2 regions of the Bowdeniella massiliensis genome follow, and region 1 is predicted to be linked to the other one. Evidence: riboswitches for the same ligand, from Rfam matches in the RefSeq annotation. Region 1 holds a riboswitch; the other holds the start of a gene.
The links. A riboswitch is a leader RNA that binds a small molecule or an ion and turns the genes downstream of it on or off. The one in region 1 is predicted to bind S-adenosylmethionine.
Positions count from the first base shown of each region.

Region 2: another riboswitch for S-adenosylmethionine. It lies ahead of MUN85_RS00465 (methionine ABC transporter ATP-binding protein); the one in region 1 lies ahead of MUN85_RS11050 (OsmC family protein).

Region 1 is NZ_JALIQR010000016.1:51,268-56,246, reverse strand. Features, by position in the region: gene MUN85_RS11060 (glutathione S-transferase family protein) at 1-738, opposite strand, end outside; gene MUN85_RS11055 (sodium:solute symporter family protein) at 849-2,483, opposite strand; gene MUN85_RS11050 (OsmC family protein) at 2,480-2,983, opposite strand; SAM riboswitch class I at 3,133-3,226, opposite strand; gene MUN85_RS11045 (NUDIX hydrolase) at 3,298-3,945, shown strand; tRNA gene MUN85_RS11040 (tRNA-Ser) at 4,044-4,131, opposite strand; RNA gene ffs (signal recognition particle sRNA small type) at 4,248-4,342, shown strand; gene MUN85_RS11030 (DNA polymerase III subunit gamma and tau) at 4,400-4,979, shown strand, end outside.
Region 2 is NZ_JALIQR010000001.1:66,053-71,031, reverse strand. Features, by position in the region: gene MUN85_RS00475 (MetQ/NlpA family ABC transporter substrate-binding protein) at 1-721, opposite strand, end outside; gene MUN85_RS00470 (methionine ABC transporter permease) at 814-1,569, opposite strand; gene MUN85_RS00465 (methionine ABC transporter ATP-binding protein) at 1,566-2,564, opposite strand; SAM riboswitch class I at 2,573-2,664, opposite strand; gene MUN85_RS00460 (alpha/beta hydrolase) at 2,723-3,760, shown strand; gene MUN85_RS00455 (MauE/DoxX family redox-associated membrane protein) at 3,750-4,766, opposite strand; gene MUN85_RS00450 (TetR/AcrR family transcriptional regulator) at 4,776-4,979, opposite strand, start outside.

The DNA.
Region 1 (4,979 bases):
GTGGCCGAAATAGACCGGGTCGAAGCGCACGAGCGTCGGATAGAGGCGAATATCTGCCAGGGTGATCGAATCGCCGACCAGATAGCGTCGATCCGCGAGTAGCTCCTCGAGCCAGTCGAGGGTAGCGAAGACGCGATCGTAGGCATCCTCATAGGCGCTTTGCGACGTGGCGAAGCCGGCCTGGTAGACGCCATTGTTGAGATCCGGGTAGACGCATTCGTTGATCTTTTCGATCTCCTCGCGCAGGTCCTCCGGGTAGAGCTCGGGGGCGTCGGGCTTGGCACACTCGCCCCACTGCGTCGCCAGGTCCTTGGAGAGCTGATCGAAGTCGTTTGTCACGACGGCCGTCGTCGGAATGTCGACCATGGCCGGCACCGTGATACCGAGCGGATAGTCGGGAACCCGATTGAAGTAGGCCTCCTGCAGGCGCTCGATGCCAAGGACCGGATCCTGGCCGCCCGGATCGAGGTCGAAGGTCCAGGAGCGCTCGTCGTGGGTTGGTCCCGCGAGCCCGAGCGAGATGGCGTCCTGCAAGCCCATGAGCTCGCGGACAAGAATGGTGCGGTGTGCCCACGGGCAGGCGCGTGCGGCGGCAAGGTGATAGCGGCCGGCCTCCACCGGCCAGGTCATGTCACCCACCTTCTCGCCCGTCGGTTCGCCCGCGGGTGCATCCGCAACGATCCGATCCGTGATGTAGCGGGTGTCGCGGTCAAAGGTGCCGCTGGTGTCATCGCTCATGATGTCTCCTCGCGTAGGGATGTGGTTAGCTCCACGGTAGGTCGATGACCCCGACATCCGCGAGGTGAGCGATGCGGGGACGACGAGTCTGCCGCCCCCGCATCGCCGAGCTAGGAGGCGGCGACCGCCCCAGCCTCCTGGAACTCGCGCTTCGCGGGAGTTTCCGCGGTGCGCAGCAACCGGGTAGCGGCCGCCGTCGCAAGGGCGAGTGCGCTGAATGCGGCAAGTCCCAGCAGGCCGCGTTCGTGGAGCCACCCGAATGCGAGCGCAGTGGTAGCGGCGATGCTGAGCGCCGCGAAGCCGAGGATCCCTCCCGAGCGTCGCAGTGAGTGATCGCGCGTCACCGCGAGGACTGTTCGCTGCTCGGTGAGCGTGACCGCCAGCAGGATGAGGAGGTTCGTCCCCATTCCGATCCACACGGGATGGACTCCGAGGTGGAACGTCGCCGGCTGCCAACCACCGAGCTGGTACCAGGCGAGACCCGCGCCGAACCCGCCCGCCATTGCGGAAAGAGCTGCTCGGCGGGTGGCGAGTGGCCAGAACAGCACCCCGATGATGGGGGCGAGCGTAGCGCCATTGCGCAACGTCCACGCGAGCACGTTCCACCAGGCCGATTCGCTCGTACGCGCAAACGCAAAGGCGATCATCACGACGGTAAGCACGACGAGCGATCGCCGTGTCCACGTCACGAGCTGCTCGGGGCTCGCATCGGGGCGGATCGCGAGTCCGACGTCGCGCCCAAGGCTCGTCGCGCCGGAGAACTGGCACGGTCCACCCCAACCGAGGGCGCACGCCCAGATGCCGAGGAAGAACAAGGCCGCCAGGGGAGCGGGCACCGCGGACGCGACGTATTGGGCGACGCCAATGAGACCGTTGGAGGCGCCCGGCAGCGTCAGGGCTGCCGCGATTCCGATGAGGGTACCGATCACGATGAACGGCACCGCGAGCCACGCGGCCGTGATCAGCCCCTGCCGGCCAGCGGCGGGCGTGCGGCACGATAGCGACATCTGGAACGCCGCCTGCGCGAGCAGCACGTTGACGATGAACGTACCGAACCAGGCGACGATGAGCCCGGTTCCGGCGCTGGACAGGGAGAACAGTTCCGGCCGCTGATCGCTTGCGGCTGCGAGCGCGGGCAGCCCCGGTGTGCCAAGGACCGCGACGGCGCCCACGCCCAGCATGAAGGCGAATGCGACACAGTTCGAGGTCTGGGCGAACGCGACCGAGCGCATGCCGCCGGCCGCGAGATAGGCCAACAGCAGCAGGGCAGTAAAGATGACGGTTAGGTGCACGGGCAGGCCGGTCACGACGTGCAGCGCGGAGGCGAAGGCGATTGCCGTCGCCACGGCCCACATGGGGAACGTGAAGGCTGTAATACCGCCCGCAATGCCGCGCGCGAGTCGGCCGTAACGATCGCCGATGAGCCCGGAGACGGTGACGACGAGGCGCTGTCGCAGCGGGGCGACGAGTAGTAGCGCAATGAGCAGGATCTGCGTGATCTCAGCGACGCCGTACCATAGCGCGGAAACCCCGGTGCGGTAGCTCAACTCGAGGATCGCGATAAACGATGAGCCCGAGAACAGGCCGGTGATGCACACTGCCACGGTCCACGGTGAAAAGGATCGCCCGCCGACAAAGAAGTCCGCAGCGCCGCCGGCTCGGCCCGCGAGAGCACGCGGGCCGAGAATAAGGAAGAGGGTGTACCCGAGCGCGAGTGTCACCGTCCAGATGCCGACGCTGCTCACGCGCTTACCTCAGCGCCGTTGAGCAGCCAGGTGACCTCGGGCGTGCAGCCGGCCTGGTGGAACAGGTTGTAGGCCGGGCAGCGCTTTTCTACCTGGTCAATGAGCTCAGCAAACTCATCAGTCAGCGCGGTGGCCTCAACCCACACCGTCGCTTCGAGCGAGGTGAATGACGGGCTGACGTCAGCAAGCCCGGCAAAGCCGCGACGGTCGAGCTTGGCCGTCGCCGTGTGGCGGATGACGGCGATATCGATGCCGCGCTCGCGGGCTACGAGCTCAATGAGCACTGTCAGGCAGCCCAGGAATCCACCGACGACGTAATCCATCGGGGTGGGGGCGGAATTATCTCCGCCGAGCGCGACGGGCTCGCCCGTCGTAAAGGAAAACGAGCCGACCTCAACATCGGTGCGGAGCGCTCCGGTCCAGGTGCCGCGGGCGCGGATCGACTTGAGTTGCGGGGTGGACGCGATCGCAGGGGTATCAACAGTAGTAGCGGTAGACATGAATAGTCCTCACGGTAGGACGCCAACGGCAGGCCGAAGTTGGGCAGAAATCTGCCGTGGCTACGGGATGGGGTGGGGCGTCGTACCCCGAGCAGTGCCGGGGTAACTGCGGTCTCACACCGCGGCGAGCATTCGTGTCATGGACAAAACCTCCATCGCACCTGGCGTTAGCACCGGGGCCGCATGGGCGGCGGGTTGCTGCAGCGTTATCGAGCCAGGACTCTCGGCTGCTCTGGATAGATGTCCCGCCAACCTAACGAGCGCTTGCTCCCATCACCCCCTGCCGTCCGCATGATGGACGCTAGGGTGAGCCTATGAGCTCGACGTTTGCCTGGGAAGAGCGGCTTCGCACCCACCTCGCCTCCGTTCCGAGTGCCGAGCGGCCCCTCGCTGTGACCGACGATGGCCGCAAACTGCGGACGGCCGCAGTCCTTGCCGCCCTCAGCCACGAGGAGGATCCGGTCATCATCATGGTGCGCCGCGCCGCGGCGCTACGATCCCACCCGGGCCAAGTCGCGCTTCCCGGTGGATCCATCGAAGCCGGCGAGAATGCGATTGAAGCGGCGTTGCGCGAAGCCCACGAGGAAGTGGACCTCGCCCCCGAGCGGGTGCGGGTCCTCGGGCATCTCGCGGACCACCGGACCGGTGGCTCGGATTTTGCCGTCACGCCCGTCGTTGGCACGGTGGGGGAGCCGGGCGAGCTTTATGCCAAGGACACCGGCGAGGTCGCGAGTGTCCACCAGCTTCACATCTCCCAGCTCGCCGATCCCGATCATCGTGCGACCGCGACCCTCATGCACGGCTATAAAGGTCCCGCCTTCGTCGTCGATGACCTCTTTATCTGGGGCTTTACCGCTCATCTGCTGGATGGGCTGATCGAGATCGGGGGCTGGGCGCAACCTTGGGACCACGCCAAGCAGCTCGATGTTCCGATGGACTTCTTCCGGCCCGAGGTTCGCTAGGTCGTGTCCTTGCTGCTATGACCGATAAATGCACGAAACCCTGCCGGTAGGCGGGCTACTAGCAGGGCGTGTTTTTCGCATAATCATCGCGAAAAATGTGGCGGAGGATGGGGGATTCGAACCCCCGAGGGCTTGCACCCAACACGCTTTCCAAGCGTGCGCCATAGGCCACTAGGCGAATCCTCCTGGATGGACACATCGATGATGTGCAATCAGTAATATTAGCGGCTTTGTGGGCCAGCGTCGAATCTGGCGCAGCTTTGCCGACGTGACGATGACCGCAACTATCGGTTACAGTAGTCGGTGGCCCCCACGTGACGTTATCTCACCCAACTCCCCCAGGGCAGGAATGCAGCAAGGGTAAGTGAGCTCTGGCGGGTGCGTGGGGGTCCTTGCTATCCCCAGGCTGCTTGACCGGGCTGACGATGTCCGTCCTTCGCCCTATGCTTCAAGGGTGAGTACCGCCCTGTATCGCCGCTATCGACCCGAGACCTTTGCTGAAGTGATCGGGCAAGAGCATGTCACCGAACCGCTGACCGCGGCATTGCGGGCTGACCGAATCTCTCACGCCTACTTGTTTTCGGGGCCGCGCGGCTGCGGTAAAACAACGTCGGCGCGAATCTTTGCGCGCTGCCTGAACTGCGCCGAAGGCCCGACGGACACTCCATGCGGGACATGCCCGTCGTGTGTGGATCTCGCCCGCGGCGGCAGCGGTTCGCTAGACGTCGTTGAGATTGACGCGGCCTCCCACAATGGCGTCGATGATGCCCGCGACCTGCGCGAGCGCGCCGCCTTTGCTCCCGCGCGGGATCGGTTCAAAATCTTCATCCTCGATGAGGCCCACATGGTCACGCCGCAGGGGTTTAACGCTCTGCTGAAGATCGTTGAAGAGCCGCCCGCGCATGTGAAGTTCATCTTCGCGACGACCGAGCCGGAAAAGGTCATCGGCACGATTCGCTCGCGCACGCATCACTACCCCTTCCGCCTGGTTCCGCCCGAGCAACTCTCCGCCTACCTCAACCACCTGTGCGAGG
Region 2 (4,979 bases), on a different contig from region 1:
GAACGATCGCATCATCGGAGGGCTTCAGGCCACCTTCCAGCGCGAAGTTGCCGTTGATGATGGCGATGTCGACATCCGGCAGGACGCGCGGCAGTGCCGGCGCCTCGGTCTCGACGAACTCGAGCTTCTTGGGGTTGGCCTCGGCGTTGCCGTCGTAGTCGACGATCGAGACGTCGTCCTTGTCGATCTTCTGCAGCGCGCCTTCCTTCACGAGCAGGTCGAGCGCTCGCGCCTGGTTCGAGGGGTCGTTGGAGATGCCGACCTTGGCGCCATCGGCGAGCTCCGAGATGTTCTTGATCTTCTCGGAGTAGATGCCGTAAGGCTCGATGTGGACGCCCTCGAAGTGCGAGAATTCGTAACCCTTGTCGGCGATCTCGGCCTCGAGGTAGGGCAGGTGCTGGAAGTAGTTGGCGTCGAGGTCACCCTCAGACAGCGCAACGTTCGGCTGGACGTAGTCGGTGTATTCGACGATCTCCAGGTCGAGTCCGGCCTTTTCCGCCAGACCCTCATTCTTGACGAAGTTGAGGATCTCGGCGTGCGGCACCGGGGAGGCTCCGACGATCAGCTTGACGGGAGCGCCGCCCTCAGTAGCCGAGGCCTCCCCTGCTGCCGGAGTCGTGGGGGAATCGGTAGAACCGTTACCGCCGCAGGCGGCGAGGGTGAGGGCGGTCGCCGCGGTGATGGCGGCAATCGAGAGGCGGGTGGTACGTGAGCGAGACATGGAATGTCCTTTCGGGTAGCTCAAATGGAGGTTCATGAGGTTGGGGTTGTGAGGGTGCTGGCCTGAAGCTGTTCGCTCCGGTTGGCGGGTGCCTAGCGGTGGTCCACCAACCGGCTCAACATGTCGCCCATCATCTGCACGAGCTGGACGATGAGAACGATGATGACGACGGTCGCGATCATCGTGTCGGTCTGGTAGCGCTGGTAGCCGTAGTTGTAGGCAAGGGTGCCAAGCCCGCCGCCGCCGAGGACGCCCGCGATCGCGGAGTAGCCGACGATCGTGATGATGAGGACCGTAATGCCCTGGACGATTCCGGGCAGGGCTTCTCGTACCTGCACACCGAACATCACCTGGCGGCCGGTGGCGCCCATCATCGTGGCCGCCTCGACCTTGCCCGGATCGACGGCAAGGACGCTCGTTTCGACGAGGCGCGCGAAGAACGGGATTGCCGCGACCGCAAGGGGCAGCACGGCTGACGTCCACCCGATCGCCGAGCCCATGACAAAGCGCGTGAAGGGGATGAGCGCAATCATCAGGATGATGAAGGGAATCGAACGCCCGACGTTGACGATCGCCCCGAGGACCGAGTTGACGGTCCGGTTGGCAAGGACGCCACGCTTGGAGGTGGCGACGAGCAGCAGGCCGAGCGGCAACCCGAGCAGGACCGTGATGAGTGAGCTGAGGCCCGTCATGTAGAGGGTCTCCAGCGTCGCGGGCCACAGCCGGCGCGAGATCGCGGGGTTATCGAACCAGGTCGGCTTGTCCGTAGCGAGCAGCCGAGTGGCGATATCGGCGAGGGCCGGGGTGTGGCTGGCGCTGACGGCAGCGGCGTATCCAAGAATGCTCACAGCTCGACCTCCACTCCGTTCTCGCGGCGGATCTGCACCGCATGGCCTTCGCGCCACAGCGCGTCGCGCGCCTCACCGGCGACGTCGGGCGGGACGGATACCGCGAGGCGTCCCACCTGCGCGGAGCCGATGGTCTCGAAGGTTCCGGCCGCGATATCGCCGCCGAGATTCGCAACGGCCGAGAGCACGCGCGCGCCCGTAGGCTCGCCAGGGTGGGAGGTGAACATGACGTCCAAGATGGTGTAGCCATCGAGGTAGCCGTCGTCGGGGATCGACGGCGGCGGTACCAGGGCGCGTGCCAGTCGGCTCGTCTTATCGGAGATGATCTCCTCGAGCGTGCCGGTTTCCGCGACCTCGCCGGCGCTCAGCAGCGTCACCGAGTCGCAGATCTCGCGCACGACGCTCATCTCGTGGGTGACGATGACGATCGTGACGCCGAGCTGATCGCACACCTCGCGCAACAACTGCAGGATCGAAGTCGTCGTCTCGGTATCGAGCGCGGAGGTCGGCTCATCGGCCAGGAGCACCGGCGGGCGGGTCGCAAGGGCTCGCGCAATGCCGACGCGCTGCTTCTGCCCGCCCGAGAGCTGGGAGGGATAGGAATCTCCCCTGCCGGTCAGGCCGACGATCTCCAGGAGTTCGGCTACGCGCTTAGCAATATCGCCCTTCGGAGTGCGCATGATTTGAAGCGGGTAGGCGATGTTCTTCGCGGCGGTGCGCTGGTCGAACAGGTTGACGTGCTGGAAGACCATTCCGATACGGCGGCGCAGCGCGCGCCGGGAGCGGGCGTGGGCGGCGGATACTTCAACATCGTCGACGACGACGCGGCCCGAAGTGGGGGTGACGAGCCCGGTCAGGCAGCCGACGAGCGTCGACTTTCCCGCGCCAGAAGGACCTACGATGCCGTGAATGGTGCCGCGTGCGACGCTCAACGTCACGTCGTGCAGGGCTGTCACGGAGCCGTAGGTCTTACCAACTGACTCGAGGGTTATCACCGGGTGTGCCTCCATCGGTCCCGGCGGTAGCACCCTCGCCCGTAATGGGGGGTTGCTGCAGCGTCATCGAGCCGGGTCTCTCAGCTGCTCTGGATGGTTCCGACGCTAGCTTAAACGAAACTTCGCGCTGCGTGCGACCATGGTGTGAGAATTGAGTCATGAATCTCAGCGAGCTACCCCGCGTCCCCGACATTCTCGACGGCTATATTTCGCGACAATTTCGCGTAACAGAAGCCCCCTCGATGCCGCGTGCGACGACGGCCACGCTGGTCCACCATGCGGAACTCCTGCCTGATGCGCAGCGAGCGATTCTCTACCTGCCGGGCTATTCCGACTATTTCTTCCAAACCGAGCACGCGACGGCGTGGCGCGAGCGCGGGTTTGAATTCTTCGCACTCGACATGCGAGCCCAGGGCCGCAACCTCCTGCCCGACCCGCAAAGCGGGGAGGTTCCACTGCCGGAATACCTGCCCGACCTGCGCATCCGGCACGAAGACATCGCGCTCGCGATGCGCGCGCTACGCGAGCGCTACGACCAGATCGCGATCCTCGGCCACTCCACGGGCGGCTTGCAGGCCGTCATGTACGCCTACCTCTCCTCCCCCGCCGCGCACCCCACGCGCTCGCGCGGGCTGCCGGATCGCACGCGCCACCCGCTCGCGCCCGACGCGTTGATCCTCAATTCGCCATGGTTCGGCCTCAACGCCAATCCCCTCACGCGCCTCGCCGCGCCGCTCGGCGTCGCTGCCCTCGCTCGCATTGCGCCGACCCAGCAGGTAGCGACCCTCGACCCGGCATACACGCATGACCTCATCGAGTATGACTCCGGGCGCTGGGGCATCGACCCGATGCTGAAACCGATCGACGGCTTCCCCATGCGGGCGGCGACGCTCGCCTCGGTGTGCTCCGCCCAGCGCCGCCTCGCGCGTGGTCTTCACCTCGATATCGCGACCCTCATTTGCCACTCCGCACGCTCGGGCAATAACTCCCACCCCACCGCCGACGAAGTGGCGACAAGCGACGTCGTGCTCGACGTTGCGGACATGACCGGTCGCGCGATGTGCGTAGGCGTGAACGCCCAGACATACGCCATCGAGGACGGGAAGCACGATCTCGCGCTCTCGGGGCCCGCGGCGCGCGAGACCTACCTGCGGCGCATCACCGACTTCGCCGATCTGACGCTCTTTAGGGCGTGAGCATCCCGGCCGCGATGAGCTCCGCGGCGACGTCCTCGATGAAATCTTCGATCGCTTGCCGCCCCGCGACGGGACCGCCCGCGAGATAGGAATCCGTGCCGAGGAGCATCGCGCTAGGCGTCGCAAGGCGCATTGCCCGCGCCGTCCTGCCTGCCGGATCGCGCACGACGGTCACGGCGGCGCCCGCGCGCTCGGCGGCCGCGTCATCGTCGTCAGCGACGAGCGCGACGACCTCGACGACGTCATCGAGCCGTTCGCGGTAGTGCGCGAGGCGATCGGTGACCTCCTCGCACGCGTGGCATGCCGAGGTTATGTTCACGAGGACGACGGCGTGCTCGGTCGCGAGGTAGGGTAGCGCGACGATCTCGCCGTCGGCACGTTGCACATCGAGCACGGGAACGGCCGAGCGCACATAGTCGTTGCGGCGCGCCTGAAGCTCGGCTTCGGCCTGCCGATAGGCCTCCTGCACGCCCTCATCGCGCGCGCCGGAGCGCTCGCCGGCCAGGTAGCCCCACGCCGCCAGCAGCCCGGCCGCGGCGACGGCGACGCTCGCCGCAAAGCCCACCGGGTGCGCCGCGGCGTAATCCCACGGCCCGACGCGCATCAGGTGCGCGGCAAGCGCCAGGCCCGCGAGCGCCAACAGTCCGAGGTTGCGAGCCACGGTCGCGTACGACATGGGAGCCGAGGACTCGCCAAAGCAGTGGCAGGGCGTGCCGCGTCCCGAGGCGACGGCCGCGGTCACGAGCAGCGTGAAGATGATCAGCAGGGCGAGCAGGCCCGCGGCCGCAGCGACGCCGAAGGCTGCGGGCAGCAGCAACGCGATCGCAAGGCCGAGCTCCACGATCGGCAGGGCGCGCACCGCCCACGGCTTCGCGAGCGCGCGCGGCACGCCGAGCCGCCGCCACGTCGCGATATCGCGCCCGATGCCGGGCGAATGACGCAGCTTGCCAACGCCGCTGCCAATGAAGGCAGCGGCGAGAAGAATCGTTGCAACAGTGAGGGCCACGCTTGCAGATTACAAGATCTGCGTGAGCATCTCGCGCGCCGTTTGCCGCACATCGCGTCCCTCGGACAGCGCCGAGACGGCCGAGCCATCGACGACGGCGACGATGAGCTGAGGCGAGACGTCGATCCCGACGTGGCACAGCACCCGCGCGATGGCGTCATCGAGCTGCTCACGCCCGGCCGCATAGGCGGTTGCCACCGGTGCGGTGCGGGC